DNA from 3 places in the Paenibacillus sp. JGP012 genome. Region 3 is predicted to be linked to each of the others. Evidence: riboswitches for the same ligand, from Rfam matches in the RefSeq annotation. Region 3 holds a riboswitch; each other region holds the start of a gene.

Region 1 (10,668 bases), on a different contig from region 3:
TCTGCCGCCATGCAGCCAGCAGCTCCATGAATTGCATCTGATATTTAATATCCAGAAACGTCGTTGGTTCGTCCAGCAGCAGCAGGCGCGGCTCCTGTGCCATCACTTTGGCGAGTGCCACCCGCTGCCGCTGTCCACCGCTCAGCGTATCCAGCGGCCGCTCTGCAAGCTCCGTCAGTCCCAGCTCTTCCAGCACACTGTCGACCACCCGGGCCCCGTCTGCTGTTTCTCTGCCCAGCCAGTTCTGGTACGGATATCGACCCATTTCCACGACATCGCGTACAGGATAGGAGATCGCCGGCAGACCATCCTGCTGCAAAACGGCAATCATACGTGACAGATCCTTGCGGCTGTAAGAGCCGATATCGCGACCATCTATCGTAATCTGACCTGTACTTAGTTCTTCCGTTCCAGCTATAAGCTGCAGCAGGGTTGACTTCCCGCTTCCATTCGCCCCAACGACGCCCCACCATTCTCCTTCCGCAATCTGCCAGTTTATATCTTGTAATGCATGATGGTCTCCATATGATTTGCCTGCCCCTGCAAGAGACACCAGCATCTTGCTTGAACTCGCTCCGGAAGAACCGTTGGATTGTGCGTCCACTGGCCGTCCAGTGCCCTGTTTCCCATGCTGCCTCATCCTTTGTTTCATCTGCTTCTTCACGGCATCATCCCCTTCTGCAGCTTTTTGTTCCGATGCAGCAAGTAGGCAAAGAACGGCGCCCCGACAAATGCCGTGACAACGCCGAGCGGAATTTCCGTCGGAGCCAGCAGGGAGCGGGCAATCGTATCTGCCCACACCATAAAGATCGCCCCACCAATAGCAGACAGAGGTACCAGCAGTCGATAATCCGGCCCTACCAGCAGCCGCAGCATGTGCGGGATAACCAATCCGACAAAGCCGATTACACCCGACACAGAGACAGCCGCGGCCGTAAGAAGCGTGCCCGCGGCGAGCACGGACAGCTTGAGTCTGTCCACGCCAACACCGATATGTGCAGCCTGACGTTCACCGAGTGCCAGCACGTTCAGTGAACGCGCCCGGCTCCACAGAAAGACCAGCCCAAGCAGGAAATACGGGAAAAGGATGGCCGTATACGACCACCCGCGCAAAGCCAGACTTCCCATCGTCCAGTATATAATTTCATTAATCGTTTGCTTGGACATGGTCGACAGGAACGAAACGACCGCAGCCAGAAAGCTTTGCATAACGACGCCTGCCAGAATCAGGCTGTGCGTAGGAATTTTACGCCCTTCACGAGCCAAAGCCATGACAAACCACAGGGTAATGACCCCGGTCAAAAAGGCAACCAGCGGCAGCGTCCAGATTCCGATCAAGGCATACTGCAGGCCGAAGAAGATCAGAAATGCTGCCCCTACCGAGGCTCCTGATGATACTCCGAGTGTAAACGGATCGGCCAGCGGATTGCGCAGCACACCTTGAAAGCCCGCTCCCGCAATGGCAAGTGAAGCTCCAACCAGCATCGCAAGCAATACACGCGGGAAACGAACCTTCCATATAATCTGTTCGGACGCCTTGCCCCAATCCGGTGTAACCCAGTCGCCGATCCACGGCATCTTATGAATAAGAATGCCCGCGATGTCCCCGATTGGCAGTGCCACTGAACCAATGCCTGTGCAGATGAGCACGGTAAAAACCAGCAGCGCCATGCCCATCGTTCCAAACAGCATCAGCTTCCTGCTCATTTGAACAGGTCAGGATAGATTGCTTTGGCTACTTCTTTCAACCCTTGGGTTACACGAGGTCCCGGACGGCTTAGCAAGTTAGCATCCAGACCAATCACCGCATTATTCTTCACTGCTGTAATTTGATCCCAGCCGCTACGTGCCTTGATGATCTGATCGAGCGTTTTGGAGTCCTCCACTACATCATTGGCATACAAAATAACATCCGGGTTGGAGGCAATAACATTCTCCTCATTAATCTGATACCAGCCCTCTTTGTCTGCAGCAATATTGGTGCCGCCTGCAACCGTGATCAGCTCATCCATGAACTCACCTTTACCTACGCTCCAGCCTGGAGAGAACTCAATATATACTTTCTTCTTGTCCTCCGGTTTTACAGCTTGTACCGCTTCGGTCACATCAGTTACATCCTGCTTCATCTGTGCAATCAATTTCTGCGCCTGCTCCTGATGATCAGTAATTTTACCGAAGGTTTCGATATTGTTCATCACATCGTCGATGGATTTAGGGTCGGTTTTGAAAATGGTGATACCCATATCACGCAGCTTTTTCACTGCATCCTCGCTTAATGAAATGCCTCCGAATACGATATCAGCATCGGCTGCAATAACGGACTCTTCATTCGGCTTGTTGATGCCGCCCATTTTGGCTTTAGTTTTGGCCGCTTCCGGATAATCGTCATAATCGGACACACCAATAATCTCATTGTCCAACCCAAGGGCAAACAGAGACTCTGTCTCGGCAGGAGATACGGATACAATTTTGGTTGGTGCTTTTTCGAACGTGAATGATTCACCTGTCGCATCTGTAACGGTAAGTGGATATTGGGTTTTCAGATCCGTTTGTGTTTGTTCCTGAGTTTGCTCCTGTGCAGGCTGTTGCGAACTACCTGCTCCTTCTTTCGTTGTTGCATTGCCGCATCCAGCCAGCGCCAGTGCCAGCATCGCTGCACTCAGCAGAGATGATAGTGCTTTCCAGTTCTTAATCATTGATTTAAACTCCCCTTCTCTATCTGTACTATTGTTGTTGCATATTACCTCACTCTTAATGCTCTGCCCCATCTTGGTGTTCCGATGAAACGAAAATGAAGATGTGTACACGTTTAACGGAGAGTGCAGAACCAATTTGGAGAAACGAAGTGTTCGCCTTTATCACCGGATTTTCCCCTCAAATTAAAGGAATCCAAAAAATCCGGGGATAACAGCGATCGGAAAATGGTACTGCAATCGGAGTGGCTCGTGTAACATAATATTTTTGAACACACCGTGTACAACAAGAAAAATCCCCGATCCTCTTACAAAGGATCAGGGAGAACGTCTCGCTTACGGCAATCTGTACATGTGCAGCACTAGGCTGTCCATGCGCATAGAATGGCCCGAAACGTTGTCCTTTCCTCGAAGGAACAGCGGCTTGTACGTCCAGGGCTGGTAACCTGACTTACAGGAATACTCCTGTTTCACAGTGGCGGGACCGTGCCGGATTTGCACCAGCTTCCCCATTTTACCCTTATGCAGATCATGACCTTGTGTTTCCTTATCATGAATAACCTCTCCACACACGGGACCCTTGGTCGTTAATAATGAATTAAAACCAATCTAACACAGCTGTATTATTCGGTACAGAACACGTCAGCTCAGGCAGCACATCTCATCTCACCCCATACAACCTGTCCATACCGAGCATACTTCTGTTGTGATTATAGGGTATATTGCTTAACCTTACAACCCGATTGGCGGAAAAGACCCCCTCCGGCCCAGCCATCTCCCGCCCTGCTTTTGCAGATGAACCTGAATGGCTTGACCGGGGATTACGTGAGTATCCCAGAAGCCAACGCCGTCAAGAAGTCGGGAAAGCATATAACGAATGACCCCGCCATGTGTCACAATGAGTATTCTTTGTTCAGTCCTCGGGGCTGGCTTGTAGATCTCTCCCGCAGGCGATACGGTTTCATCCAACCATAAGTGCTCGTCCAGAAATGAATCCATGCGCTCGACAAAAGACGACCACGCTTCACCCCCAGGTGGTGTAACGTCCTGCGGATGATCAATCCAGCTTCGGTAGATCGGATTATGCTTCAATCGCTCATAGGTCAGACCTTCCCACTCTCCAAAATCATTCTCGCGCAGGCGCCGGTCCAGCGTCGCCTCCGCAGCTGCCTGCGGCGCAATATGCGCAAGCGTCTGGCGACAGCGAAGCAGGTCGCTGCAATATACAGCGTCCCATGCGAGATCGCGGCATTGCTCGCGCAGCATAGCCAGCTCTTCATTTGCATCAGGCAGCAGAGCGATGTCGGTATGCCCCAAATATTTTTTTTCCACATTCCAGGACGTCGTCCCATGACGGATCAGCACAATGCTACGCTGCGGGCCAAGCTGCTCTGATTCACCCACTAGTGCTGCACTACGTTCTGCTTGATGCCGCCGCCCTCTCTTTATTGCCATAACAGCGTGCCTCCCGTCAGCCGTACAACAAGCACGGTCAAGAAACACAGGACAACAAAAGCACCCGCCGACCAGAACATCAGCCGTGTCGTTCGCACAATATCTTCTGCCTCCATTGGCCGCGTTGGTTCACCCATATACGCACGAAACGAGGAAACGCCGTGATACACATTATGTCCGCCCAGCCGAATGCCCAGCGCACCAGCAACGGCCGATTCCGGGAAACCGCTGTTCGGGCTTGGATGCAGTCTTGCATCCCGGGTAACCATACGCGCTGCGCCTTTGGCGTCCAGCTTCATGACCCATGCTCCCGTAATTAACAGCATCGCCGTCAGACGGGCAGGAATCCAGTTCGCCCAATCGTCCAGACGGGCCGAAGCCCAGCCGAGATGCAGATATTTGTCATTTTTATAACCAACCATAGAGTCCAGTGTGTTGACAGCACGGTACGCCATAGCCAGCGGAGCACCGCCAATAAGTGCATAGAACAGAGGTGATACGATGGCATCCACGATATTTTCCGCGACCGTCTCCACCGTTCCCCGAACGACCTCAGGCTCGTCCAGATGTGCTGTATCACGTCCCACGATCATGCCGAGTGCACGCCTCGCTGCAACAAAGTCCTGCTGTTTCAGATGACGGTATACTTCCATGCCTGCATCACGCAGTCCTTTGGAAGCAATGGTAGTGGCAATAAGAATGACTTCGGCTATGCCGGATACGATCGGATGGATCAAGCCCAGCAGGAGAAGCACACCCCACGTGACAGCAAAAGAACCCCCTGCAATCAGGAGCGGAAATAACAGACCAGCTCTTGTCAAACCTTCATTCGTCTTCACGCGTGCTCGAATTATACGCTCCAGCGCCGAGATCGCTTTCCCCATGCCGATCACCGGATGAGGAATCCAGCGCGGGTCTCCGATGCACCGGTCCAATATGTACGCAAGCATAATGATCCAGGCTCCTGCCATGCCTGCCCAGAACGATGATGCCCATAGGTGTCCAACATCAAATGTCATTGTCGCCCTGTCCTCTCCTCTCTTTCCAATGCAGTCCAGCCTGCAGGCTTTCCGTCACCGTGTCATATACCAGTCTGCCAATCGCCGCACCCAGAGCCGTAGCTGTACCGGCGTACGTATGCAGCGGCTGGCTCTCATGCTTGGTCCGGCGCACTGCGAGCACAATAGCATCGGTCGTTGTGCCTGTGGCAGTCTGTCCGTTCTCCGAATCCTTGATGCCTGCATCGGCAAGTGCCGCTGCCTTGGCCTCGACCGCTGTCTGAATGGCGTTAACCATCGCACCCGGGGTCATCTGCCCATTCAACCAGAGCATGATATTAATCGTACCCGGGACATATGAAGATGTGTTTGATGTATTGGATGAAAATGTGTTTGATGTATCAGAGATATCCGTCCCACTGTGCCGATCGTAATCTGCCGAAACATCTTCCGTCTCTCGCAGCGTCGAGGCATTCGCTTGATGTTTTTCTCCATAAGCATCAAAAACAGTTCTCTCCGAACCAGCGCGTGCTGCATTCGATACCCCTGCGGTGGTACAGCACAACAACCCGAAAGCATCACATGTATACTCCTGAATCGAGGTATGCTCCAGCCTGACCGCTGTTAACAATCCGGCACACATCTCCGTTCGTTCCTGCCATTCGAGCAGCGCCTGCTCGATGTCACGGGGCGGATCATCACAACGGTAGTGCTTGTCCACATAGATGTTAAAGACACGGTCCAGTTCGAACATACCTCCACCGTACACCGCACTTGATAATGCCTGTGCAGGCTGTGAACTGAGCGCCCTGATATGCCGTTTATGTGCAGATAGGAGCAGACCTGGCCAGGAAGAGGACACATAGGTATTCTCGTCTTTTTTTCCATGTGCAAAATAGTTATAAAACGGGAGTGTCACAGCGGCTCCCCTCCCTTTATTTTTTCGGAATGCTGCGTATATTCCTGCTGACTCTCCTGATCTGCAACTGCCAGATCCTGGTCCTGATGCTCGCTTCGTTCAAGCACACTCCCCAGCACCTCAAGCAATCTGTCATTGGCCTGGGCATCTTTTACCGCGAAGCGGACATGCCCTGCACGGAGGCCTGGATACATGGCGCAGCTGCGAATCAGAACGCCACGCCGCCCCAGTGCCTCCTGCATCGAAGCTGCCGTCCAGAACTGCGGAACATGTACCAGCAGGAAATTGGCCTCTCCCGGTGTTACACTGCATCCATACCTCTCCAGCGCTGCAACCAGCCGTACACGCTCCTGCGCAATCAACGTGATCGTCTGCTGTTCATAATGTTCGCCGCTGCGCAGACAGGCTTCACCTGCAACGAGCGCCAGCCCGTTTACGCTCCAGGTGACCTGTTTCCGTGTCATCGCCTGGATATATTTCGGGTTGCCTATGGCATATCCGAGCCGCAGACCAGGGATGGCGTAGAACTTGGTCATGGAGCGAATGATGATGACATTCGGATACGTATTTATATCTGAAGCAAGAGACTGACGCTCTGCTGCCGAAATAAAATCAATAAAAGCCTCGTCAATGACAAGCACGGTATCACTCTCTTCAGCTGAGCGTGCGAGCCTGTGAAGCACCTCCAGCGGATACTGCACACCGTTTGGATTGTTAGGCTGTCCGAGGAAAAGCAGGTCCACCTTTTCCATCAGCCGTTCAATATCTTCGGGCCTCGCACGCCAGTTCAGCTCTTCCCGCCCCATCGCATGTGTAACCTCCGCACCGAATTGCCTTGCCAAAGCACGGTACTCCGAAAAGCCCGGCTCTACAGTTCCCACTCTGCGCGGAGCAAGTCCAAGCAGGATCAGCGCCATACTTTCGGCCGCACCGTTGCCCACAGAGATTTGTTCCTGTGTTACTCCCAGCCGTTCACTCAGCAAGGCTTTGAATCCACGATGCCCTGGATCGGGATAACGAAGCACAAAATGCAGCCCCTGCTGCAAAGCCTCCAGCACTTCCCTCGGCGGTCCTAACGGATTAATATTGGCGCTGTAATCCAGAAAATCTGTGGCATTTCCTCCAAAACGTGAAGCAGCGGTCTCCACATCTCCGCCATGTCCGAACACTTCAATATAACCGGTCATTCATCCGTCATCCTCTCTGCATGTTGTTTTTATTATGGAGGGCATGGGAGGTACGGGTCAATCCTGTATTGTTTTCATTTTATGATTGGGGCCAAAGCCAGAAGTTGTAAACAAAGAGGTTACGTGTTTTCTTTGTGTCCTAACCGCAATTCGTTTACAATAGAAGAGGAATTTCAGGAGCTTCGGTTTTCTGATTCATTTGTACAAGCTTCACTACATAGGGGGCTTACACGCCTCTCATATACATTAATGGAGGAATGACCATGCTGTTTGTAGATAATCAGGGTATTACAGATCCTTCTGTAAACCTCGCGATTGAGGAGTACATATTGAAGCATCTGCCGATGGAGGATGACAGCTATCTGTTGTTTTACATCAACCGTCCGTCGATCATTATCGGTAAACACCAGAACACGATTGAAGAGATTAATATCGAGTACGTTCAGGATAACGGAGTGCAGGTGGTACGTCGCCTTTCCGGGGGCGGGGCGGTGTATCACGATCTGGGCAACCTGAACTTCAGTTTTATCACTGCGGATGACGGTCAGTCCTTCCACAACTTCCGCAAGTTCACCCAGCCTGTCGTTGAAGCCCTGCATGAGCTTGGCGTGAATGCCGAGTTGACCGGGCGCAATGATCTGCAAGTCGGTGAAAAGAAAATTTCCGGCAACGCGCAATTCGCCACTCGCGGACGTATGTTCAGTCATGGCACGCTGATGTTTGATCTGAATCTGGAGCATGTTCAGGCATCCCTGAACGTCAATCCCGAGAAATTCAAATCCAAGAGCACCAAATCGGTACGCAGCCGCGTAGCCAACATTCGTGATCTGATTGACACCAATCTGACGATTGAAGAGTTCCGTGATGAGCTGCTGCGTCACATTTTCCGCATGGAGCCGCAGGACGTTCCTCAGTATAAGCTGACCGAGAAAGACTGGGACAAAATCAAGGAAATCTCGGCCGAGCGTTATAACAACTGGGACTGGAACTACGGTCTGTCACCGGAAAGCAATGTAAAACACACTCGCAAATTCCCTGTTGGCATTATTGATCTGCGTATGAACATCAAGGATGGCCGCATCGAGGATATCAAAATCTTCGGAGACTTCTTTGGTGTTGGCGATGTAGCGGATATCGAGGATATGCTGCGCGGGAAGCGTTATGAAGAAACCGAAGTGCGTTCAGCACTGGATGGCTTGGATGTGAAACATTACTTCGGCAACCTGGAGCTGGAAGACTTCATCGGTCTTATTTTCCTGGAGGAGTAACAGAAATAAACAAGCAATTTAGATGGATATAGATTGTTTGAACGAAATAGGATCACAGCAACGGAGAGGACAGAAAAAACCTGAAAAAGCGAAGCGTTCACCTTTATCACCGGATTTTCTCCTTATAAATAAAGAGTTCAAAAAAATCCGGGGATAACAGTGATTGGAAGGTTATTCTGTCATCGTAGTTTTTGTGTGAGCCTATTTCGTTCAATGAAATAGAGCCAGATAAAAAAGGAGAGAAACGCACACATGACTTACAAACTCATCGCGATTGACATCGACGACACCCTGATTAACGACAACAAGGAAGTTACACCCGCTACGCAAACTGCACTGGAACAAGCGGTAGCCCACGGTGTCGTGGTAACTCTCGCTACTGGACGCGCGTATGCTTCTGCACAGGCACTTGCTCGCCAAACCAAGCTGAACGTGCCGATTATTACGTATCAAGGCGCTTTGGTGAAAAACCTGCTGGATGAAAAAGTGCTGTATGAGCGCTATGTGCCGCAGGAGGCTTCCCGCAAGCTGTTTGACTACTGCCTGGAGAAAAACCTGCACCTGCAGACGTACATCGACGACAATCTTTATGCCCGTGAGGAAAATCAAAAGCTGCTTGATTATGCCAAATTAAACGGCACGCAATATTACATCGAGTCTGATTTCATTAAAGTGATCGAGCAGCCAACACCAAAACTGCTCATCATTGATGAGCCGGACTATCTGGATCAAGTGGCTGTCGAGCTTCGTGAGCTGCTCGGACCCGAGGTACACATTACGAAGTCCAAACCGTATTTCCTCGAAATCATGCATAAAGAAGGCACGAAGGGCCACGCGCTGACGTTCCTGGCCGAGCATTTCGGTCATCAGCTCAGCGAGTGCATCGCTATTGGCGACTCGTGGAACGATCACGAGATGCTGGAAGTGGCCGGTCTTGGTGTAGCGATGGGCAATGCCATCCCTGCCCTGAAAGAGCTGGCCGATTACATTACTGCAAGCAACAACGAAGACGGTGTTAAAGAGGTTATCGAGAAGTTTGTACTGAATGCAGAGTAAATAAGGCGTAAAAAAAACAGTCTGGGACACAAAAATTCATGGTCCCAGACTGTTTTTTTTATTTCTTATGTTTTGAGAGCAATGCGGCCGTGATGAAGGATAATTGAAGAGAAATTGTGATGGCTATAGATACAATAACACGATCTGTATCTGGAACTGGAGCCAAGTACAACAAGAGAAAACATACAATTAAAGAAATAATAACGCTGGCTATAAAATTGAATAAATTCTTTTTCATTCTTCCTCCCCTTACTTGCTCATAGCAAGCCTTAAAGAATCCATCATTTTCTGGATACGACCATCAGGCTCCAACTGAAATGACGGAATAATCTCATCTATTCTTTGCTGGAAAAGCTCTGGATCTTCTATATCAAGTTCCGCTCTTAACTCCAGTTCTTCCTTGGAGCCATTGTCGTTCAAAATCAGATTCAGGATGTTTCCTTTAAAAAATTCGCTTGGAGGAAGAATTAAAGCATTCATCAGAAAGTGCATAAAAAAGAGGCGATTATTGTTTTCCTGGCTCGACTTTTTCATTGCCTGCTTCACAAACAAATTGATATATTTCTGAGCAAAGGGTACCCCCTTTAGTTGGGACGGCCCAACATGCTCAACACCTTGCCAACGCAGGTCTGCCACCGAGCTGAGCCACCAGGCCGGTTCGATCTCCTGCTGCATACGAAGCAGCACTTGGCGCTCAAACTGCGGCTCGGGATGCACTCGCTGTGCCTCTAGACATTTCCCTATCGTTTCGGCTTCAATGGCGGCAACCGTCATGCCTTGGCCATGGATTGGATCAAAGCTGCAGAATGCATCGCCAAGCACGAGTAATCCCGAAGGCCAATGCTCCATCAGTTCAAAATGTTGACGGACAGACTCGGAAATACGGTATCCCCGCGGTCCTTGAAACGGCTCCAACTGGTCTACCAATGCTGCGATTTCATGTGAAGCAAACAGCTGCTTGATTTGCTTTTGAAACTCATCCGGATCGGTGGAAGGATATTCATTGCCTCCTGCGTTGAAAAGCAATACTCCCGCAATATCATTTTCAATTCGCCAGAACATGCCCGCACGAACTCCTTGCTCCGGGTCTGA
Region 2 (10,668 bases), on a different contig from region 3:
CGGTTTTGTGGAAAAAGGATGGATTCGAATTAACGACCAGAACAGCCGTGGGTGTTGAACAGGAAACGGAAACCGGTGGCGGTGGAAGTGGAGGCTGCACTCCGAGTATTGGAGCACCAACTCCAGGGACAACGATGAACATGATTGACCTCGAACCTAACGCTTCAGGTGTTATAAAGTCAGATAACAGAGATAATGAGATATTCAATGTATTAAAAGGCATTCCAACGTCCGAGTCTCTCTACACCAATGCCTTCGCCGATCAGTATCTGTTCAAACAAGCTTGGACGAAAATGAGCGGCAAAGTTACCTATGACTGCAACGTTACAATCTCCTATGCTAGAGAATGGACTGTGCCTGGACCAAAGATATGCGATGACCAAGGCTGCACGGATGGCACCCCTGAGCCCAGAAACGATACGGTGACGAAGCCATACAGCTTCCAGATTACAAGAGACTACTCCTACTGGGCCATCAGCAATCTTGAAGTGTACAAAATCGCCAAAGCTACGATGAAGAATTATGCTCTGCCGGGTGAAACCATTACGATGAATCCATCCGGTTATATTGCACCTGCGCTGGAATCCAGAAACGATTCCTCTGTTGCAAGTCATGTAAAGCCAGGACAAACCACCACCATATCATACACGCCTACCAAGCTAACAGGTAGCCTGAATGCACCCCCGGATGTACCGGATCATACAGACGTATTGAAAGGAATGGCGGAAGCCAACACACCGCAGAGTACTGTGAAAAATGACTTGGTGAAGTTTAACCATGCAACCATTATGAATGATGCGGAAACAACCCGTGATGGCCCGACACCATCTCATATCCCGCCACCTACAACGATTGGGCGGGACGTCTTGTACACACCGAATCTTGGAATTAGCAGTTCCCTGCCTAACAAGGCGAACACGGAAAGCTCGGGCCAGATCTACTACGAACTGCTGCCTGGCAACGTGAACGGTGGAGCCGACAAAGTGCTGCCGATCAACGGCATCAACACGGTTACTGTTCACACTCCTGTCGTCAACTACGCTTGGGTGTCAGACGATCAACCGCATAATCAGAGAACGGTACCTGATCCTACCCGAGCTGCACTTATTCTGGAGCGTGAATTTATTGTACGTACCCCTACATCGGGGCAGCATCTGAATGCTGCCAGTTATCCCGGCTACGGAAACAAGGACTATGCCAAATATTTCAGAATAAAGCAGGTCCGCTTCCCGTTTGATGTATACACTGCCGATCGGGCACGCTTCATCCCATCTCATACATGGATAGACATCCCCGTACAGCAGTTGGACACGAGTTTTTATCTTCCGGTGTGGGTGGATGAAGGGAACTATACGATTGAGTTTCGCAACATAGCCGAGAATGCACCAGTCGACTTTACAGAGCAGCCCGACGCCAACACCAATCTGGCCCACCATACGGCAAGTGACAGAATACCTGTAGATGTGATTGGAAGATTGTATGATTTTCATGTCACCGACATCTCCGACTACAGCTGGGAGAATGTATTTCGCCAAGTCCCTGGCAGCTCCGAGCATACGGGTAATAGCTATTGGACAGGATTCCGTAACATCGATGGTGACCCCAGAAGCAATTTTGCACCATTTGTGCTGCCCATCCGCCCCGGAAGCCATCCGGTGCAGGGTTTTGCGAATGCATCCGTGAAAACAGGTTATCACTTCAAGTTTGACCTCAAAACAAAAGGCAATATGTTTGGCAAACAGGACGGCATTCGGATTACACCCACGTTTTCCTTTATAAGTAAGGATGGGGCTTCCCGTCAGGATGTGGATCTCTATTATCATCGGGGACAGGAGCGTTTGATCCGAATTGGTTCTGTGCAGGATATAGAGAAACGTTTTGTTGTTCTGAATTCACGGCTTCGCAATGTGCCTGACACAGAATTAAGTGATGCAGCACGTTACGAATATACTTATGAACTCTCTGCAGATGAACGAAGCCGGAAATCGTTAGCGGAGCATATGATACAGGTGGTCACCCAGACTTCGCATCAGAAAACATGGACAGGACGTTACGACTGGATGATTCTGACGGCGCCAATCCGTACCCTCATTGGCCCCAAGACGAACCTGCCCGCAAGTGTCAATGCAGATCGGGCCAACGCCGCGATTCAGCGGTGGTATGGAGAGTACAGTCTACCAGCCGATGTGTATGCTGTGCCCAAGGGTACTAATCTGGAAACTCTGGCCAGGGAAAATACGTTAGATGAAAAATCGAAACTATTTTTGAAAAACGGGTACATCATCGTTAATTTTAATATCGAAAGTTTACGCAACGGTAATACAGCGGCACCGCATTTACAGTATATCCATGCCCCGCTCATGAACCAGTGGCAATTAGAAGGCTTTGATCGCTCACCTGCCAACAACAACGGCGACAGGTGGCCGCTCAGTGATGGGGATATCCTCTTCTATGATGCAAGTCAGTCCAGCCGCAGCGACTTCCAGTCTCAGGTGCCACATTAAGCAGGCATCGTACTACAGGATCACTTTAGATGAGATATAGTCATGTATAAATATAAGATGTCCATTCAGGTTTAGATCGGAATATATACGTCTGACACATCAACAGGGTTATCCAGAATAAGTTCATGCATCTCATGAACTCACTTCGGATAACACTGTTCTCTTGTACCTTTTAAATCATCGGCTTATTCTATCGACTGCCTGCCAGAACCTCTATACGCTCCCGCATCTGCACCCTGTCTCTCAATGCTCGCAGGGATAATGCGGAGGACATCAGACTTCGGGTATATTCATGATTCGCCGAACTGGTCAGCTTGGAGCTGTCCACAATCTCCACCACTTTCCCTTCATGCATTACAGCAATACGGTCACTTACCTGCTGCACCACCGCAAGATCATGTGAGATGAAAATGGAGGAACCTCCTGTCTCCCTTCGCAGCTCGACCAACAAATCGAGAATCTGCTGCTGAATGGAAACGTCAAGCGCCGAAGTAGCCTCATCATACAGAATGACATCCGGACGCAAACCGATCGCACGAGCAATGACCGCTCGCTGCTGCTGCCCACCGCTTAGCTCATGCGGATATTTATCCGCATCCGCAGCAGACAAACCGACTCGCTCAAGCAAGACCAGCATCTCCTGAACGGCCTGCTCCCGCTTCATCATTTTATAATTCAACAGCGGCTCGCAGATAAACCTGCCTACCTTCATACGCGGGTTAAATATTGCCGCAGGCTCCTGAAACACCATCTGAATCTGTTTGCGCATCTGCCGCAGCTTCTCACCCTTCAGACGGGTGATCTCCTGCTGACGATACCAGATTTCCCCTGAAGTCACCTGTTCCAGTTGAGTTATACATTTCGCGAGGGAGCTTTTGCCGCTTCCACTCTGTCCGACAATCCCCAGACATTCCCCGGGATATAATGCCAGATTTATGTTTTGCAGCGCCTGAACGGACTGCTGCCCCTTCAAGTCATAGGTTTTGCATACCTGATTTAACTTCAAAATGGGCCATCGGTTATCCGTCATGCATATCCTCCTCCAACTCAGGTACAGCATCCAGCAGCTTACGCGTGTATTCATGCGAGGGAGAAGATATGACGTCCATCGTATCTCCCAGCTCCACCAGTCTGCCATCCAGCATCACACCGATGCGGTCAGCCATATGAGCCGCAACAGCCATATTGTGTGTCACCATAATCAGGCCTGTTCCCTGTTCACCACAGAGTCTGCTCAATTCGCTCAGCACTTCGTTCTGGGTGGTAACGTCCAGTGCGCTGGTGGGCTCATCTGCCAGCAGCAGCTCAGGCTCCAGCGAAGCCGCCATTGCGATTGCAGTGCGCTGCTTCATCCCGCCACTAAGCTGGGAAGCATAGGAACGCATCACCCGTTCAGGATCATTCAGCCCCATACTCGCCAATGTCCGAACAGCCAGCTCCTGAGCATCTTTGCGGGATATCGGAAGATGAGCACGAATAGCCTCCACATACTGGCTCCCGATACTGCGAATCGGATTCAGGTATGCCCCGCTGTCCTGGAACACCATCGCTATTTGTTTACCGCGCACCCTCTGCCAATCCTGCTTCCGGGTATTGTTACTGAACAGCATCTGCTCCCGAAAAACAATCTCTCCGCTCGTATATCTCCCGCCTGCTGGAAGCAGTCCCAGCACTGCCCTAAGCAGGGTGGACTTCCCGCTGCCGCTCTCACCTACGATGCCAATGATCTCCCCCGGGTTCATGGAAAAGGATACATTGTGCAAGGAAGCAGTGTCCTCCTTATAGCTGACAGACAAATTCGTTACCTCAAGCAAGGGCATCCCTGCCACTCGTCCTGACATGCTCACTGCTCAACCTTGATATTGCGATCCAGCAGATAGAAGTCAATCGGGTACATCGTTGCACCCTTTACATTACTTTTACTGACTATATTAATCGGTGTATAGGTCACAAACATATATGCGGCATCGTCCAGAATAATCTGCTGTGCTTCTGCGGCAAGGGCGTACCGTTTCTCTACATCAAACTCCGAATGAAGACGCTGAATGATGTCATCCAGCTTCGGATTACTGTACCCGCCAACATTCCACTCTGCCCCGGTCTTGAAATAAAAGTCAAGAATATACTGCGGATCACCCGTAATCCCCGTATTGATGCTCGTCAGGGCGAGATCATAATTTCCACTTTTCTGATGATCCGTAAGATCTTCATACGAGGTTAGCTCAAGTCCGACGCCAATCTCTTTAAGCTGAGACTGCATTGCCGTCGCCACAATGGAATCTGACTCATACGCCGAGTTAAGAATGAGCTGTAGAGACAGCTTTTTCCCATCCTTCTCCCGAATTCCATCCCCGTCTGTATCCTTGTAGCCTGCCTCATCCAGCAGTTGTTTTGCTTTTGCAGGCTCATAATTATATCCGTTGATCTTGTCGTACCCGAAAGGCAAGGCAGATGTAAATGGCCCTTTGGCTGCCTGTCCACCAACCAGCGTACTTGCATACATCTCCCGATCAATCCCGTAAGAGATGGCACGGCGAACCTTCACATCACTCAGCAACGGATGAGTCGTATTAAACCATACGAACTGTGTACGCAGGCTAGGAATTTCATCGATCGTATATTGTGTTTTGTCCTGAAAAAGAGACATGCTGCTGCGACCTATATTACTTGCTACATCAATCTCCCCTGATTGCAACGCGAGCGCACGTGTGCTGTCATCCTTGATATACTTCAAGGTCATCGTGTCCAGGTCAGCCGCACCGCCCCAGTATCCTTCATACTTTTTGACCTTGATCTCCTGGTCCGGAGTGTATCCGGTAACCATGAACGGCCCGGTAGCAATCGGCTCACTCTTGAACTTCGACGTATCTGCGCTGGTATCTACAATAATGAACAGCGGCTCGGCAATGTTGCCCAGAAGAGAGGCATCCGGCTCTGTGGTTTTCATCGTAAGGTCCTGCCCTTTAGCCGTCATGGAAGCAATCGGCAGTGTAGATTGACCTCGCTCATTCAGCGAGATGGAGCGTTCAATCGATTTTTTGACCGCGTCAGCCGTTACCGGATTGCCATTATGAAATGTAACCCCGTCACGAATGTGGAAATGCCACGTTGTGTCGTCGACTCGCTCCCACTTGTCCGCCAGTTTGGGAACCATCTTCATATGTTCATCGAACTGGATCAGCGTCTCCCCGATCGCAGCCCGTGCCAGCGTCCACCCGTTCCACTCCTCGGCAGGATCAAGGCTGCTGCCCAGCCAGAACAATGCCACATTCAGATGTGATTTCTTGCCTGCAGTACCTGTGCCGCCCGCATCTGCACCTGATGATTTTCCCGCATTCTCTGCTGCATTCGATGATGATGAAGCCGATGAATTTGGATTGGTGCCGCAAGCAGCCAGCACCAGAACCACCAGCATGGATATGAGAGCAAACAACCCTATTCTTTGAACCTTGCTCATGCCTTTACTTCCCCCTGTTACGCTGTATTTTTCTTGGGATCAAGCACATCTCGCAAACTGTCTCCCAGCAAATTAAAAATGATCACGGTACTGAATATCGCCAGCCCCGGATAAATTAGAAGCCACGGCGCTGTCTGCAAATATCGCCTGCCTTCATTCAGCATCGCTCCCCACTCAGGGTCTGGAGGCTGTGCGCCAAGTCCAAGAAAGGACAAGCCCGAGATAGAGAGCATCATGCCACCTACATCCATCATGGCCATTACGATTAAGGGCGACAGCATATTGGGCAGTATCGTTCTGCCGATGATCTGTATTTTACGCGCACCGCTGAAGGCTGCGGTGGTGACGAATTCTTTTTGCTGAAGAGAAATGACCAGACTTCGAGCCATCCGCGCATACTTTGCCCACCAGACAACGGAAAGCGCCGCGACGGTATTAAACAGACCAGGACCCAACATACCGACCACAGCAATGGCAAAAATCAATCCCGGAAACGCCATCAGCGTATCACACAGCCGCATCATGATTGTATCCGTCACCCCTCTTGCAAAACCGGCAATTGTACCGATCACAACACCGAGAGTGAATACAATACCGATCATCATGAACGTAAGCAGCAGCGACGTCCTCGCTCCATAGAGCAGACGGGACAGAACACAGCGCCCGAGCTGGTCTGTACCAAGCGGATATTCCGGGCTGGACGGCTGCAGCACCTGGGTAAAATTCGCAGCGAGTGGATCATGCGGCGCAAATAGCGGACCCACGATAGCCAGAATGATCCAGCCTGCGGTCAGAGACAGCAGAAACATAAATGTGCGACGCTCCGTCAGCATCCATCGAATGCTGCGCATCTAGACATCCACATCCAGTTGAATGCGCGAATCACGCAGATGTGTCCACAGATCAACAAGCAGGTTCAATGTGACATAGATGATCGCCATCCACATGACATACCCCTGTATCAACGGATAATCCCGTGTAAAAATCGCATCCACCGCCATCTGGCCTACGCCCGGCCATACGAACAAGCTCTCCACAATCGCTGCCCCGCCAAGCAATGCTCCGGTTGTCATACCCAGAAGGGTTACAATCGGCAGCATGGCATTGGGCAGTATATGTCGCCACATAATGATCGACTCCTTTACCCCTCTTGCTCTTGCTCCCACCACGTAATTCTGGCTGGTCTCCTCCAGCAGAACCACGCGAATCTGCCTGCTGTACTGGGCAATCAACGGAATAGCCAGTGTGACTGCAGGCAGAATAAGGCTTGTCCAGCCCGAGCTTCCCATAACAGGCAGCAGCTTCAGCTGCACACCAAACACCAGCATCAGCAGCATGCCCAGCCAGAAGCCGGGCATCGACAGACCGGCAAACGAAAACAGCCGAATCACAGCGTCCAGCAGCCGGTTCCGATGCACAGCCGCAAGTATCCCTAACGGAAAGGAGATCAGAATAACGAGCAGCATCGCACTTCCTGTTAACCGCAGCGTAGCAGGCAGTCTTGCCATCAAAACGTCCAGAACCGGGCGTCCATATTTATATGAGGTACCAAAGTCTCCGGTAACCACCTGTGCAAGCCACGTTCCGTATCTCACCAGAAATGGCTGATCCAGCCCCAGTTCAGACCGCACCTGTCTGACGAGCTCATCCGAAGGCGTAACTCCCGTGGACATTAGCATTAACCTTGCAGGGTCTCCCGGAGACAGATACGTTAACAGGAACGTCAGAAATGTAATGCCAAACAGAACGGCGACCAGCTGTAATAATCGTTTAATGATGTACCTGCCCAATGAACAAAACGCCCTTCCCGATGTAATGCATACATATACCGCCATTTTCTGTGCATTCCAAAAAGGCGTCCCTCTCCGTTGTACTGGATAAGGACGCCTTAAATAAACAGATTTTCAGAAAAAATCATGCTCTTTAAACACCTTCCTATCTCCCGTAGGGTACTGCTGTGTTTGTCAAACCTGGCAGGTCTCCTGGCTTCAGCGTCATTGTCATAACAGCTCCTTCCCGGTCTGTTCCAGACCAGTGGATATGCTGCTAGACTCCTCTGTTACAGTGGCGGGACCGCGCCGGCATCACACCGGACTTCCCTTTTAAGCTTCTGCCCCAGCGGGCAGAGCACCAAGCTCCACATATTCAATTAAGTCGTAGTACCAATTTAAAAATTACACAAAAAGGATAGCACTTCTGTATCAGTATAGCGGCATGCCGATTAATGTTCAAAACTTTTATTTCAAAATTAAAATCTTGGATACCGCTAATTACGAATTCACGACCCCCGTGAGCCCTTTGGGGATACACCTGTCACACGCTTGAACATTTTGGAAAATAAAAGCGGGTCCGTGTAACCAACAGAATGTGCTACTTCACTGACAGAAAGGGCAGGGTTGCGAAGCAGCTCCGCTGCACGGTTCATACGATATTCCAGGAAAAAGGCCTGAAGTGACTTGCCGTATCGTTCTTTGAAGAGACCTGATAAATATGTTCGGTCCAGTCCGACAGCCTGAGCAATATCCAGAATAGAGGTGCGCTGGCTGTAGCGGTTCTCCATAAACTGCACAGCCTGCCGAATATAAGTTTCTTTGGTCGAAAGCAGCTGGCGATCCTCAGCACTGGCAGGGGCGGAAGATATCAAAGCCGCGATCAGTCGATATAACAAACTCTGATGAAGCACATCCCCTCCCGGAAGGGGGCTCGCTCCAGCCTGAACCATCTCGTCATATAAAAGCGCCATCGTTTCAGCATCACGCGCCTTGAATACCGGATGCTCGGCGCTTAGCTGCGCACGCTGCATAAACGCCTTGGCCTGCACGCCTTTGAAGCCAAACCATGAATAAGTCCAGGGCTCGTGCGCATCAGCCTCATAATGGATGACCGTGTCAGGCAATATGATGAAGCCCTCTCCCTTAGTCAGACGATACTCCCGATCCCCCATATACACTGTGCCGAAGCCTTCATGGATGTAGTGCACAATATAGGAATCCCGAACACCCGGCCCCCAGTAATGGGCAGAATCACACGCTTCCCATCCGTAAAATAACAAAACCAGCTCCATCTGCGTCCAGCCCGCAGAAACCACGTTCATCTCTATTTTCCGGCTCATGCTTCTCCTCCTCTCAATGCAGCAGTCATGCAGCCTTGGACGTAAACTTACATACATAATCCCTCTCACTTCACTACGTCTAACCTCATTTACTTCATTACAATTCCCCTCACTTACTTCACCTTAAATTATAACAGCTGTATAACGCAAATTTGGACTGAAAACGGGAACAAAAATGGGATTATGCCATGTTTGAGAGGGGTTGAGCCATAGTGATACGGGCCTGTTCGGCCTATAGTTGGGGTACAACATTTTTTCAGGGAGGATGAACTTGAGATGAACAAAATTACGTTTCTCGGTGCGGGCAGCACCGTTTTTGTAAAAAATGTATTGGGTGATGTCATGATGACGGAGGCCCTGCAGGACTTTGAATTAGCCTTGTTTGATATTGATGCCGAGCGTCTAAGTGACTCGGAGCGCTTGTTAAAAAGCCTGGCGCAATCCCTGGGCAGTCGCTGTTCCGTCAAAACATATCATGATCGCAAGGAAGCGCTGCGCGGAGCCAAATATGTAATCAATGCCATTCAGGTCGGCGGATATGATCCATGCACCATCACGGATTTTGAAATACCGAAGAAATACGGCCTGCGTCAAACGATTGCCGATACCCTCGGCATTGGAGGCATTTTCCGCAACCTGCGTACCATCCCGGTGATGCTCGACTTTGCGCGCGACATGCAAGAGGTATGTCCGGATGCCTGGTTCCTGAATTATACCAACCCGATGGCTGTACTCACCAACGTCATGAATGTGCATGGGAGCATTAAAACGGTAGGACTGTGTCATAGCGTACAGGTCTGCGTACCCCACTTGTTCGATGCGCTCGGAATGGATCAGACAGGTGTCGTTGCTAAAATCGCAGGCATTAACCACATGGCATGGCTGCTGGAGGTGACAAGGGATGGCGTCGATCTGTATCCTGAAATCAAACGCCTTGCGAGACAGAAGCAGCAGGAAACCCATGACGACATGGTACGATATGAGCTGATGCACCGCTTTGGTTACTATGTCACAGAATCCTCCGAGCATAACGCGGAGTATCATCCGTATTTTATCAAACGCAGCTACCCGGAGCTGATCGAACGTTTCAACATTCCGCTGGATGAATATCCACGCCGCTGTGTAAACCAGATTGCAGAATGGAAGGAAATGCGGGAGAAGCTGTTTGCGAGTGAAAATATTCAGCATACGCGCAGCCGTGAATATGCCTCGCATATTATGGAAGCAATGGAGACGGATCGTCCGTACAAAATCGGCGGCAACGTCATGAACAACGGACTCATCACCAATCTGCCGCGTGAAGCATGTGTCGAGGTGCCTTGTCTGGTCGATGGTTCCGGTATCAGCCCGACAACCATCGGAGATTTGCCGCCTCAGCTGGCAGCACTGAACCGCACCAACATTAACACACAACTGCTTACAATCGAAGCCGCGATGACGGGTAAAAAAGAACATATATATCATGCCGCCATGCTTGACCCGCATACAGCTGCCGAGCTCTCCATGGATGACATCGTAGCCATGTGCGACGATTTGATTGAAGCCCACGGCGACTGGCTGCCTAAATTCACTTCATAAATCAATAAGCGCCGTTT
Region 3 (10,668 bases):
TTTCATGCACACCAATCGGACGACCATATATAAACTGCACCTGCGGATAACGTGCTTTGGCACGGTCAATCGCATTCGGAATATCAATCTTGGCATGACCGGCTGCAAACAAAATAATCGGTACCAACACGACACGTGTCGCCCCTCGGTCCACACAAGCAGTCACACCGTCAGCAATACTCGGTCTGGTTAATTCCAGAAAACAGGTCTCCACCAGTGTATTCTCTGGCGCTTGTTCAGCAACCTCACGTGCAAACTCCTTTAACTCGCGATTCCCCTCAGGATCACGACTCCCGTGTCCCACCAACAAAATTGCATCCATCTTCTTATTTCCTCCTCTGCCCGATCCGCAGATCAGATTTCTCATATCCGATTCAATTCCATATATTCGTAAGGCTCTTCACCCGGTTCCAAGGAGGAGCATCTGTTAAGACATATATCAAGTGACCCATATTAGATTAATTACCAGGCTTCTACTGAGCTACTAACGAGCTTCTTATGAGCTTCTATCGAGCTTCTACTGAGTTTTTACTGAACTACTACCGAGTTTTCACTGTGCTTCTACCCACTGCCTGCTGAGTTTATACTGGATTTTTCTGGTTTTCACTGGTTTTGGCCAAGTTTGAGTTTCTACTGGTTTTGACCAGGTTTTTGGAGTTTCTACCGGGATTCTACTGGGTTCTCAACTAGGCTTCTACCTGGCTTCTACCACTACCAGATTTTCCAGGAACACCGTATCCCTCGCGCTAACTGTAACCATCTCACTTACTTCAAACCACTACGCTTACAACCCCGCGCTAACGATTCCAGATGACGTTATTTGCACCAATTTACCCTCGCTGGAATTCTAACGATCTCAGGAGACGTTATTTCACCAAAATGATGCCTTTCACCCCAACTTTAGGCGGTTTTTAATGAAATAGCGTTCCTACGATTCGTTAGATTTTCAAACAGCCCTTTTTCCGCGATATAAGGCTTCTGGGGATCGTTAGCGCTTAGGGGCCGCAATCTGGTCTAAAAAAACTTGGCTACCCCCAGTGATTGACCTGTGTCTTCTATCTTCCTAGCTAATGATCGATCGAGTTTCCTATCCCTAGCCAGTGATCGAACAACGGTGTCCTCTATCTCATATCATCCTGTTCTTCTATCTCCTGTCTTTCTGTCTTTCTGTCTTTCTATCTTCACATCTCTCTATCTTCTATCCTGTATCCTCGTTCTCTTAGTTATCACATCAGTTACTTCATCAGTCACCGCATACCGGGTTAACTTCCACGGTGACTGGTGCATCCACGTGACGGAAGCCCTGAATGACACCCACCCGTTTGAAAAACTTGTGGAATCGCTCGTTTGGATGGCCTTTTTCTTTGTACTCCGCCACAATACGCTCTACGATGCCGCCAATCTCGTCTCCAGGAATTCCTTCTGCTACAGGCTGAGCCGGGTGCGCGTTGCGCCCGAACTTTTTGCCGCCAAGGAACAGATCGTACGCGCCTTTGCGGTAGACGATGCCGATGTCCTCCAGCACCGCCCCGTAACAAGCCATGCCGCAGCCGTTCAGCGCTACACTGGTTTCCTTGGGAGCAGATAAACCGCCAATGACTTCCTGCAGATGATTAGCCATCGGTACAGCATCGTCCTTCTCCAGGTTGCAGAAGTCACAGGCTTTGACCTTGATGACATCACCGATCGGCACCACGATAAAGTTCGCGGCACGCAGCTGCTCCACGAGCGTGTCCGGCTCAAATGTCGGCACCCGCAGAATAATCTGGTGCTCGGGTGTATACTCCAGCTCGCCGTCCTCGCTTGCACACTGCGCCAGCAGGGCCATCTGGGCGGCGGTGAATTTTTTGTTGCCCACGCCGGGCGACACGCCGATCTCAAAGAGCGGCGCCTTGCGCCCCGGCACGGGCCGAGCTGCGGTGCCAACCGCCGCAGCACCGCTGGCGCCTTGCGCGCCTCCGGCTGCCGGGCCTGACGCAGCTGCGTCCAGCCAGCGGCTTGCCGCTTCGCCCGCGAGCGCGCCGCCTGCCGCGAGCCGCGTCAGCGCCTCGGCGGCGAGCTCCGCTGCGCCGGCGCGTGGCGCCACAGCGGCTGCGCGCGGTGCGGCCTCCGCCGCCGCGGACGCGGGCCGCTCTGCGGCAAGCACGGCGGTGCCAGCGGCAGCGCTCGCCGGGCTTGCCGCAGGCGTGGCGGCCGCCCATGCGCCTGCGGGCGGCGGCCCTTGCGGAGCCGTGCCCGCTCCGGCGCTGGCGCCGCGCAGGGCTGGCTCCGCCGATGGCGCGGCTTGCGCTGGGCGCGCCGCGTCATCGCCCGCTGCCTCGCCGGAGGCGGCAGCGCGGGCTTCCCGAGCGCCGAGCGACCATGGCTCGGCTTCGGTGCGCAGCCGCTCATGTGGTCTGAGCGGCTGTTCCGCGGAGTTCAGCGTATATTTCCGCTGATATCCGCGCGGGGTGACCATGATGCCTTCGTACATCATGGTGGAGGAATTGCCGATAATCACGGTGGTCAGCATGCCGATATCGTGATTCAGCATATCCTCGAGCGTGGTCATGACCACGTCCTGACGCTCGCGGTATGCACTTTTGACCAGACCAACAGGTGTCTTCGGATCACGATAACGCAGCAGCATCTCCTGCGTCTCTACAATCTGGCGTGTACGCCGTCCACTCCGGGGATTGTACAAAGCAATGACAAAATCAGCCGCAGCAGCTGCTTCAACCCGGCGAATAATCGTCTCCCATGGTGTCAGATGATCGCTAAGGCTGATCGTACACGCATCGTGCATGACGGGTGCGCCAAGCAAGGAAGCACAAGACTGAATCGCAGATACACCCGGAATTACCTCGACAGCTACCCCTGTATCCGGTGTCCAGCCCTGCTCGATCAGCACTTCATACACCAGCCCGGCCATACCATATACCCCTGCATCTCCACTGGAGATAACCGCTACGATATGACCTGCCTCCGCCTGCTTGACTGCCTCCTGCGCTCGGCTGACCTCCTCCGTCATGCCTGTACGTACGATGGCTTGTCCGTTCAGCAAAGGCCGAATCAGATCAACATACGTGTTATATCCAATGATGACCTCGCTTTCCTGCAATGCATCCAGTGCACGCTTCGTAATATGCTCCATCGCACCCGGACCAAACCCGATGATGAGCAGCTTGCCTTGCTTTTGCATACTACTTCCTCCCTCATTCCACTTGTCTTGCTGTTCATGTCCCTTGCCGATCGATCTGAACATGCCAAAACTCATCTACCCGCATCTCCAGCCAGCCGATGTCCAATATTCCAACATGTACTGCATCTTCTTCGGATACAGCCACGATTCAATAGCTCCCATGCATTCAGCATCACTTGTTATTTCAAATATCCCGATTGGGTCCATCATTTTACGATGATAAAAACAAAAAAATCCCATCCTGATCACGGATGAGATACGCATGTACGTACACTCAGGAAAGCTGGCCTGGGCTTCCTCTGAAGAAACACACACAGCCACGAGGCCCCTGTGGGGCCTGCTGGAGCAAACCGATGTTTGCCCATTTCCTGAATTATCGTACACCACTCCTTTCCGCGAAGGGTTTGGTGACACATGCAAGGTAGGTCTCCTGGCTCTGGATCATCAGCTGTCTTTTCTGTCTTCCCCGTTCAATTCGAGTGACTTATATCGAAAAGTGCTTCACCATTACAGTGGCGGGACCGCTCGGGACTTGCACCCGATTCCCTGTTACCTCTTGCTTTATGCAAGAGCACCTTGCTGCTTTCATATTGTCTTCATCATAACATCGGTCAGGAAATAATGTCCATGCTTGTCCTGATTACAATTCACACTCTCATAATTTACAATTTATGTATGCAACCTTCACTTTCTTGCCTTTCCTGATGATGCATAATGGATAAAAAACAAAAAAGATTCCGATCCGCCAAACGGACCAGAACCTCAACATCTTCACATATAACTATTCCTAAAAAATCTTTCATAATATCATTTCAGAAAACATCTTCGATCTGTGATCTCCGAAAACCATCTTCCATCTAACTTTTCTTAAAACCACCTCCCATATGCTATTTCTTAAAACCATCTTCCATATGCTATTTCCCAAAACCATCTTTCGAATGCCATTTCCCAAAACCATTTTCCATATCTTACTCCCGGACACCCACCGGATGTGCTGCGAAGTAACGGCCAAGCTCAACAATCAAGGCCCCCATCTTCTCTTCCTCAGGTACAACGATGGCTTCGATGCCTTCCTCACGCATTGCATTCGCTGTCACCTTACCCACAGAGGCCGGGACCACACCTTCCTTGAAAGCTATCAGCATCTGCTGCAGTTTACCTTGAGCAGCTGCATATTCCGTCAAGAAGCGAACCTGTGGACCGCTGGTAAAAGCTACGGCATGCAGCTCATGCCGAATAATCTCATTCAGTAACTGCTCAAGCTCTGCTGCTTCCGGCGGTACATGACGATATGGCAGCACCTGCCTCACGGCAGCCCCCTGCTCCTCCAGCCAGGCCACCAGCTTCGGAGCGGTTTCACCGTGCAGCTGCAGCATAACCTTTTTGCCTGCCAGATCATGTGAGCCAAACTCACGAATCAACCCGTCTGTACTGCCATCATCATCCCGCACGAGCGGTGTCAATTTCAGCTTCTTGAGTGCATTGACCGTTTTATATCCTCTGGCTGCAATACAAGATGCAGCAATGACATCCCGCAGCTGCGCGGCAACATCCATATCCTCAGCCATGTTAAACAAAGCGTCCAACCCCATGCCGGTCGTAAAAATGGCCCAATCGGGCGGATCGGATATCCAGGAGACCAATCCGTCTCTAATATTGCGATCATCCAGAAATACCGTCCCCTGTGCAGGCCGCACGAGTGGAACTCCACCCATCTTCTCTACCAATATAGACATCTCTTTGGATTTTCGCGGTCCGGTTAATGCGACACGTACCCCTGCCAAATGCTGTGCCATGTAAGCTCCCCCTGTTCGTTCAGCCGAATGTTCATTAGTCTGACTACAGTATACAGGCTGCTTCTGCAGAGGGAAACCATGACCGCTCTCTTTTTGCCTTCATCAGCTATAACGATTTTTTATGGTATATATCAGGAAGGCTGCAGATTTCCGCCACCAAGGGTTTCCTTGCGTTTCTGATCTCCAGACTTTTCGTCCGTCTGATCATCCGATTCCATTGAGTTCTGCTCACGTTCCTGTCCGTGCTGCTTGCCTTTAGACGTACGCTCCCCGGAATCAGAATGCGGGGCATGCTGTGTTTCCTTTTTACGCGGACGCAGAAACAGAAAAAATACCATCGGAAATATTACCTCAAATACAATGGCAATCCATGTCCACTCCCGGGTAAATCGATTCAGCTGTATCGCATTGCGGAAAAACCAGAATGCACAGACAAAACCCATCAAGGCAATCGGCCCTGTCAGCACCTTGCCTGACACTTTGGGAATCATTCGTTTCAGTCCCCAGCACACAAAGTACAGGTCAAACGCAATCTTCGTTATTATACAAGGCAAGGTTGCCGCCGCAAGCGCCAGATCAAACCGATCCAGGAAATCACTGATCTGCAGCTGCCTTGCCAGTTCATACGATGGATACACAAGTCTGGAGGCAATCGGGACGCCAATCGAAGTAATCGTTTCAACAATAATTAACATCATCAGCAAACCTGTCAGTACGTTACCTGAGAAAATGGACTTTGTTTTGAAATCCTGGCCTCTGACCACAAAGGGCAAAGCAATCATCTCCCCGTAAAAAGAGAACAGATACCAACTTCCCCTTCCCACTCCCGCGAAATCAATATCAAAAAAGGGTTTCAGGTTATCTATATTGATCTGTTTAATTAGCATAAACGGCACAATGATGGAGTTTAATATAAAAAGAGCCACATACAGCTCCACCATCCCGATCAGGGAACCCAGACCCCCGCGCACAATAAATATAGCCATCACAATCAAAGAAAGCACAATAATGGATATAGGCGTAGTTTCCAGCAATGTGATGCTTACATAATCACCCGTCAGCCGAATATCTCTGGCAAATACAAAGAAAAAAAACGCAATGTACATGAACCCGGCGAGCCTTCCCAAAAAAGGATATCGCGTCACAAGTGATTCAAACAGATCCTTATCTGGAAAGCGCCGCTGCACACGACTAAGCATCCACATCGACGCAAACATAATTAGAATAACGGGTACATAACACAGATAAGCATGCTGTTCTGCATAGAAAATCGCTTGTGTATGAGGCTGCAGCAGTGTACCCGTAATACTCAGCAGCATAATGATTAACACCATTTGCCGGTGGGTTACCTTCTGATTCATTCTGCCTCCTCCTTTCTCTCAGGGTAACGGAAGCAATCGCTGAATGATATGACTCATCCATACCGATAGAAAAACCGTTTTTTTCAATGTCGTCACATAAAACCAGATGCCTGTTGCCATGACGATGATTCCGTAAGAAAGCCAGCGATTAACGGAGGCCGCCTGCTTCAAATGCCTGAAATCCATCACAAGTACTACAACAACCATCGCCAGGTACGTATACAACAGGGGTTTAATCATGCACAATATCCTCCTCTACGACCCCGATCGGTTTATTGACAATACCTACATTTTCAATAATGACGTGTGGTACCACATTAACCTGAACGTCCGGATAGATGACATCCCATCGATCCTTGATTTTGTCCCATTCTTTTGGTAAATGATGGTGTATGGAGCGACCCATACCGAGAATGTCTGCTTTGAATTTCTTCTGAACCAAACGAACGCCTTCCTCAATATCTTCTTTAATCTTCAGGTGTATTGCTTCATTTAGTTTTATAATTTCATTCTCACGCCGGTCACCGTAATCGGATTCATTGTCCACGATAACACCTTTGGCATAGAGTTGAATCGTCACACTCACCTTGCCATTAACCACTTTGGGGTGAAGAGACGAGTTGTTCTCATTCAGTTTAATGAACAGATCACCTTTCCCGCGCGGGGCTTTAACCATGACCTCAGGTTCATTGGCTTCACCCATGGCCAGAATGAGCGCATCAGCAGGAGCCTTGTCCATCATGCCCACCAGCTTGTCTTTTTTGAAAATAGCCAGCCCGTCGAGCTTGATGTTGGTTTTGGAGTCCTTCCAATCCTTAGGCACACTGTCCGAGACGGACGCGATGGGCAGGAAAGGGTCCACTCCATCGCTTAGTATCGAATCGATGAACGTTTTGAGCGAACGCGGATTTCGCATGTTGAGAAAACATAATTCCCGTACCATCTCGGAGGGGAACTTTTCGATCGGTGCATCCGTATCAATGACCTTATACGCTTCTCCACGTGTAACGACCGGCAATGCAGACAACCGGTTAAGAGGGTATCTTGTAAACAAATCCAGCATGGGAGCAACACCGTCACGTGCAAGCTCCTCACCAATCAGGATGGTGCGGCGGTGCGCATAATAAATTCTGCGCGAGAGTGATTTCTGACCTTCCAGCGAAGTCCCGCGCAGTGTGTTCGCTGTATTGGAGAGGATAAACCAAGGTTTGTCACCGCTTGTTCCACCACCACCACCCACGCTTCCGGATGCCCCGGATTGTCCAGGAAGAGCAATTTGCAGGCTGGATCGGTAATCATTATTTTCCTTATCCACAGCTATGCCAATGACAAAAGCAACATCATTGATCTCTTCACGATCCCAGCAGCCAGCAAGCAGAGAGGTGCATAGGAGGAGTGCAGCGACAGCCCTGTATTTTATTAAAAAACGCATGGGATTACCATCCTTCCTCCGCTTCCGGCGAACCATTAATATCTCTAGTCATCCGCTTCCGGTCCCGATTGACCGTTGAAGGACGATTGATCATTTTCCACCAAGGCACACGAACCAGAATGTCTTTGGTATCTTTTTTGCTGTACGGGCTAACACCTGACAGATACGGCACGCCGAATGACGTCATCTGTGTGAGATGCACCGAGATTAGCACAAGACCGATGACGATACCGTACAGCCCCAGCATACCTGCCAACAGCATAATCGGAAATCGCAGCAGCCGAACGGTGATCGCAAAGTTAAAGCGCGGAATCGTAAATGAGGCAATCCCCGTCATGGATACGATAATCACCATCGGTGCCGATACAATACCTGCCTGCACAGCGGCTTGTCCAATCACAAGGGCACCGAGAATACTGACCGCTTGACCGACCGTCTTTGGCAGCCTTACTCCGGCCTCGCGCAGGGCTTCAAAGGACAGTTCCATGATGAGTGCCTCGATAAGCGCCGGAAAAGGGATGGCTTCCCTTGCTCCAGCTATGCTGAGAATCAGTGTGGTCGGCAGCATGTCCTGATGATACGTTGTAATCGCGATGTAAAGTGCGGGCAGGAACAGGGCAATCGCAACAAACAAAAAGCGAATCCAGCGAATGAGATTACTAATAAAAAAGCGTTCATAATAATCCTCGCTGGCCTGTAACATCTGCCACATCGTCACGGGAGCGATCAATGCAAAGGGTGTGCCATCCACCATAATCGAAAAACGTCCCTCCAGCAGGTTCCCCGCTACCGTATCGGGACGTTCCGAATAATGCATCTGCGGAAACGGAGAATACGGATGATCCTCTATAAGTTCTTCGATATATCCTGACTCCAGAATGCCGTCAATTTCGATCTTTTCCAGACGTTTCTTGGCATCCTGAATCATTTTGGGATCAGCGATGCCCTCCAGATAGATCAGGACCACATCTGTTTTGGTATCCGTGCCCAGCGTCAAGCTGACCATTTTGAGCGCAGGTGTTTTCAGCTTGAAACGCAGCAAAGCCGTATTCATACGAAGCGTTTCCGTGAAGCCCTCCCGCGGCCCGCGAATGACAGACTCCGTTTGTGGCTCCTCTACGCCCCTTCTTACCCCGCCTTTCACATTGAAAAGCCATGCTTCGCTCTTTCCATCCATCACCAGCAGCGCGGATGAAGCCAGCACCCCTTCTGTTGCAGCATCCCATGTCTTGACTCGTTTCACCTGGGTTAACTCAATGCGTGTATCATCAATGGGCACATCCGGCTCGTCCGATCGCTGCTGCACAAGTCCCCGAATCAGCGGACGGAGCATATGCTCCTGAATATCCGCCGAATTAACGATGCCTTCCACGTAAACGAGGAGGCCTTGTACATCTGGCGAAATCATCACATTACGGAATACCACATCCGAGCAATCCGAGAAAATCTCCTTTAACGCCTGAATCTGATTAGAATGAACCGCACTGATGGGCTGTTTTAGAATAGGCGGAGACGGCAGCCCCAGTGGTACATATTGGCCCTGATTGGAGACCGATCCTGAAGCTTTGGATTTGTTATTGCCCGATGATGATTTATCTGCCATATGCCGCCCCTCCATTCTTGTTTTTATACAAGGTAGCTTGTGCCAGAGAGCCAGGAATTATGTGGTCTTTTTTCACAAAAAAAAGCCTTCCCTAAGGAAGACTTGTTGAACAAATGTGCAGAGCACACATGTTTTATTTTGATACCGATTTAGTCAGCAAAATAATCATCTGGAATATATTCAATTTCCGATTTGGCGTAAATCTTGAGTGTATGCCGCTCGCTGTCATACGTGACACGGTCGCCATCGACATAATACCAATGCTTCGTCAGCGGGCGATCTTTGCGCTGTACAAAGCGAAATACGTTTAACTCCTGTTTCAGCTCAATAATCCTGGTAATCGTCTGCTCATCCAGCCCCGTTACAGTGAACACGTAACCTGTGCCTTGCTTCTGAAAGCGATAGGACAGCTCTGCATCTGTTTTACTGTTCGCCAGGCCGCGTCCGGTTACGCCGTGCTTTACCATAAACCATTCCTGCTGTGCCATAGGTGTGTTTCCTCCTTTGATCTTGGCGTAAAAATCAGTCCTTCTGCTTGTTACGGCAGATCAATCAACATATAAAAAGTGTCCTCATGTCCTTCCAGCTTCATCGAAGGGGTTTGCTCCACTCTTGCCGTATCTCCTGTCTGCAGCACATGTTCATTTTGCAGACCAAGCTTGCCCTCAATGGAGAAAATGTACATCCGACGTCCGGCATGCTGCTCAAAATCAAGCGTCTTTCCTTTAGCCAGCCGTCCCAGATAAATCGTCATATCCTGATGCACCGTGGCGATTCGTGGTCCTCCCTCGGAAGATGCAACAGGTACAAGAGCTCCTTCCAGAGCCGCTGTATCAAAGGAGGTGGTTTCGTAGGATGGCTGCAGCCCTTTGGTATGTGGCATAAACCACAGCTGCAGCAGTCTGACCTCTTCCGTATCGGAGGCATTGTGCTCGGTATGAATCACACCACTTCCTGCCGACATTCGCTGAATGCCGCCAAAGCCGGTTACAGCCACGTTACCGAGACTGTCTTCATGTCTCAGCTTGCCGTTCAGTACGATGGATACAATCTCCATATCACTATGGGGATGTGCACCAAAACCGCGACCGGGGGCAATGACATCATCGTTAGCAACCCGCATCGGTCCAAAGGCCGTGTTGTCCGAATCGTAATATTCACCAAAGGAAAAGCTGTGACTTCCGCGCAGCCAACCACGGTCAAAGCTGGAACGTGCTTCAGATGGAATGATCTTAATCATATCGTGCAACCTCCTCATATCTATTGTAATGCCTGTCTCATTTTTCTAATGTGAG

Evidence for each region. A riboswitch is a leader RNA that binds a small molecule or an ion and turns the genes downstream of it on or off. The one in region 3 is predicted to bind cobalamin.
Region 1: linked by a shared signal. The riboswitch ahead of HNR77_RS25280 (ABC transporter substrate-binding protein) and the one ahead of cobJ (precorrin-3B C(17)-methyltransferase) in region 3 are both predicted to bind cobalamin.
Region 2: linked by a shared signal. The riboswitch ahead of nikB (nickel ABC transporter permease) and the one ahead of cobJ (precorrin-3B C(17)-methyltransferase) in region 3 are both predicted to bind cobalamin.

What each region holds. Positions count from the first base shown of each region.
Region 1 covers NZ_JACHKG010000032.1:13,097-23,764, forward strand. The annotation lists gene HNR77_RS25270 (ABC transporter ATP-binding protein) at 1-559, opposite strand, end outside; gene HNR77_RS25275 (FecCD family ABC transporter permease) at 661-1,707, opposite strand; gene HNR77_RS25280 (ABC transporter substrate-binding protein) at 1,704-2,696, opposite strand; cobalamin riboswitch at 3,113-3,248, opposite strand; gene HNR77_RS25285 (histidine phosphatase family protein) at 3,426-4,148, opposite strand; gene cbiB (adenosylcobinamide-phosphate synthase CbiB) at 4,139-5,119, opposite strand; gene HNR77_RS25295 (adenosylcobinamide amidohydrolase) at 5,157-6,065, opposite strand; gene cobD (threonine-phosphate decarboxylase CobD) at 6,062-7,252, opposite strand; gene lplA (lipoate--protein ligase) at 7,516-8,520, shown strand; gene HNR77_RS25310 (Cof-type HAD-IIB family hydrolase) at 8,773-9,576, shown strand; gene HNR77_RS25315 (FAD-dependent oxidoreductase) at 9,826-10,668, opposite strand, start outside.
Region 2 covers NZ_JACHKG010000014.1:114,035-124,702, reverse strand. The annotation lists gene HNR77_RS17700 (DUF5704 domain-containing protein) at 1-2,504, shown strand, start outside; gene HNR77_RS17695 (ABC transporter ATP-binding protein) at 2,695-3,534, opposite strand; gene HNR77_RS17690 (ABC transporter ATP-binding protein) at 3,524-4,345, opposite strand; gene HNR77_RS17685 (ABC transporter substrate-binding protein) at 4,348-5,961, opposite strand; gene nikC (nickel transporter permease) at 5,979-6,812, opposite strand; gene nikB (nickel ABC transporter permease) at 6,813-7,751, opposite strand; cobalamin riboswitch at 7,917-8,111, opposite strand; gene HNR77_RS17670 (AraC family transcriptional regulator) at 8,240-9,073, opposite strand; gene melA (alpha-glucosidase/alpha-galactosidase) at 9,350-10,651, shown strand.
Region 3 covers NZ_JACHKG010000002.1:480,410-491,077, reverse strand. The annotation lists partial or broken gene HNR77_RS04625 (sirohydrochlorin chelatase) at 1-322, opposite strand, end outside; gene cobJ (precorrin-3B C(17)-methyltransferase) at 1,244-3,181, opposite strand; cobalamin riboswitch at 3,585-3,775, opposite strand; gene HNR77_RS04615 (uroporphyrinogen-III synthase) at 4,150-4,977, opposite strand; gene HNR77_RS04610 (GerAB/ArcD/ProY family transporter) at 5,109-6,338, opposite strand; gene HNR77_RS04605 (hypothetical protein) at 6,357-6,578, opposite strand; gene HNR77_RS04600 (Ger(x)C family spore germination protein) at 6,571-7,770, opposite strand; gene HNR77_RS04595 (spore germination protein) at 7,775-9,373, opposite strand; gene HNR77_RS04590 (hypothetical protein) at 9,523-9,861, opposite strand; gene HNR77_RS04585 (pirin family protein) at 9,912-10,613, opposite strand.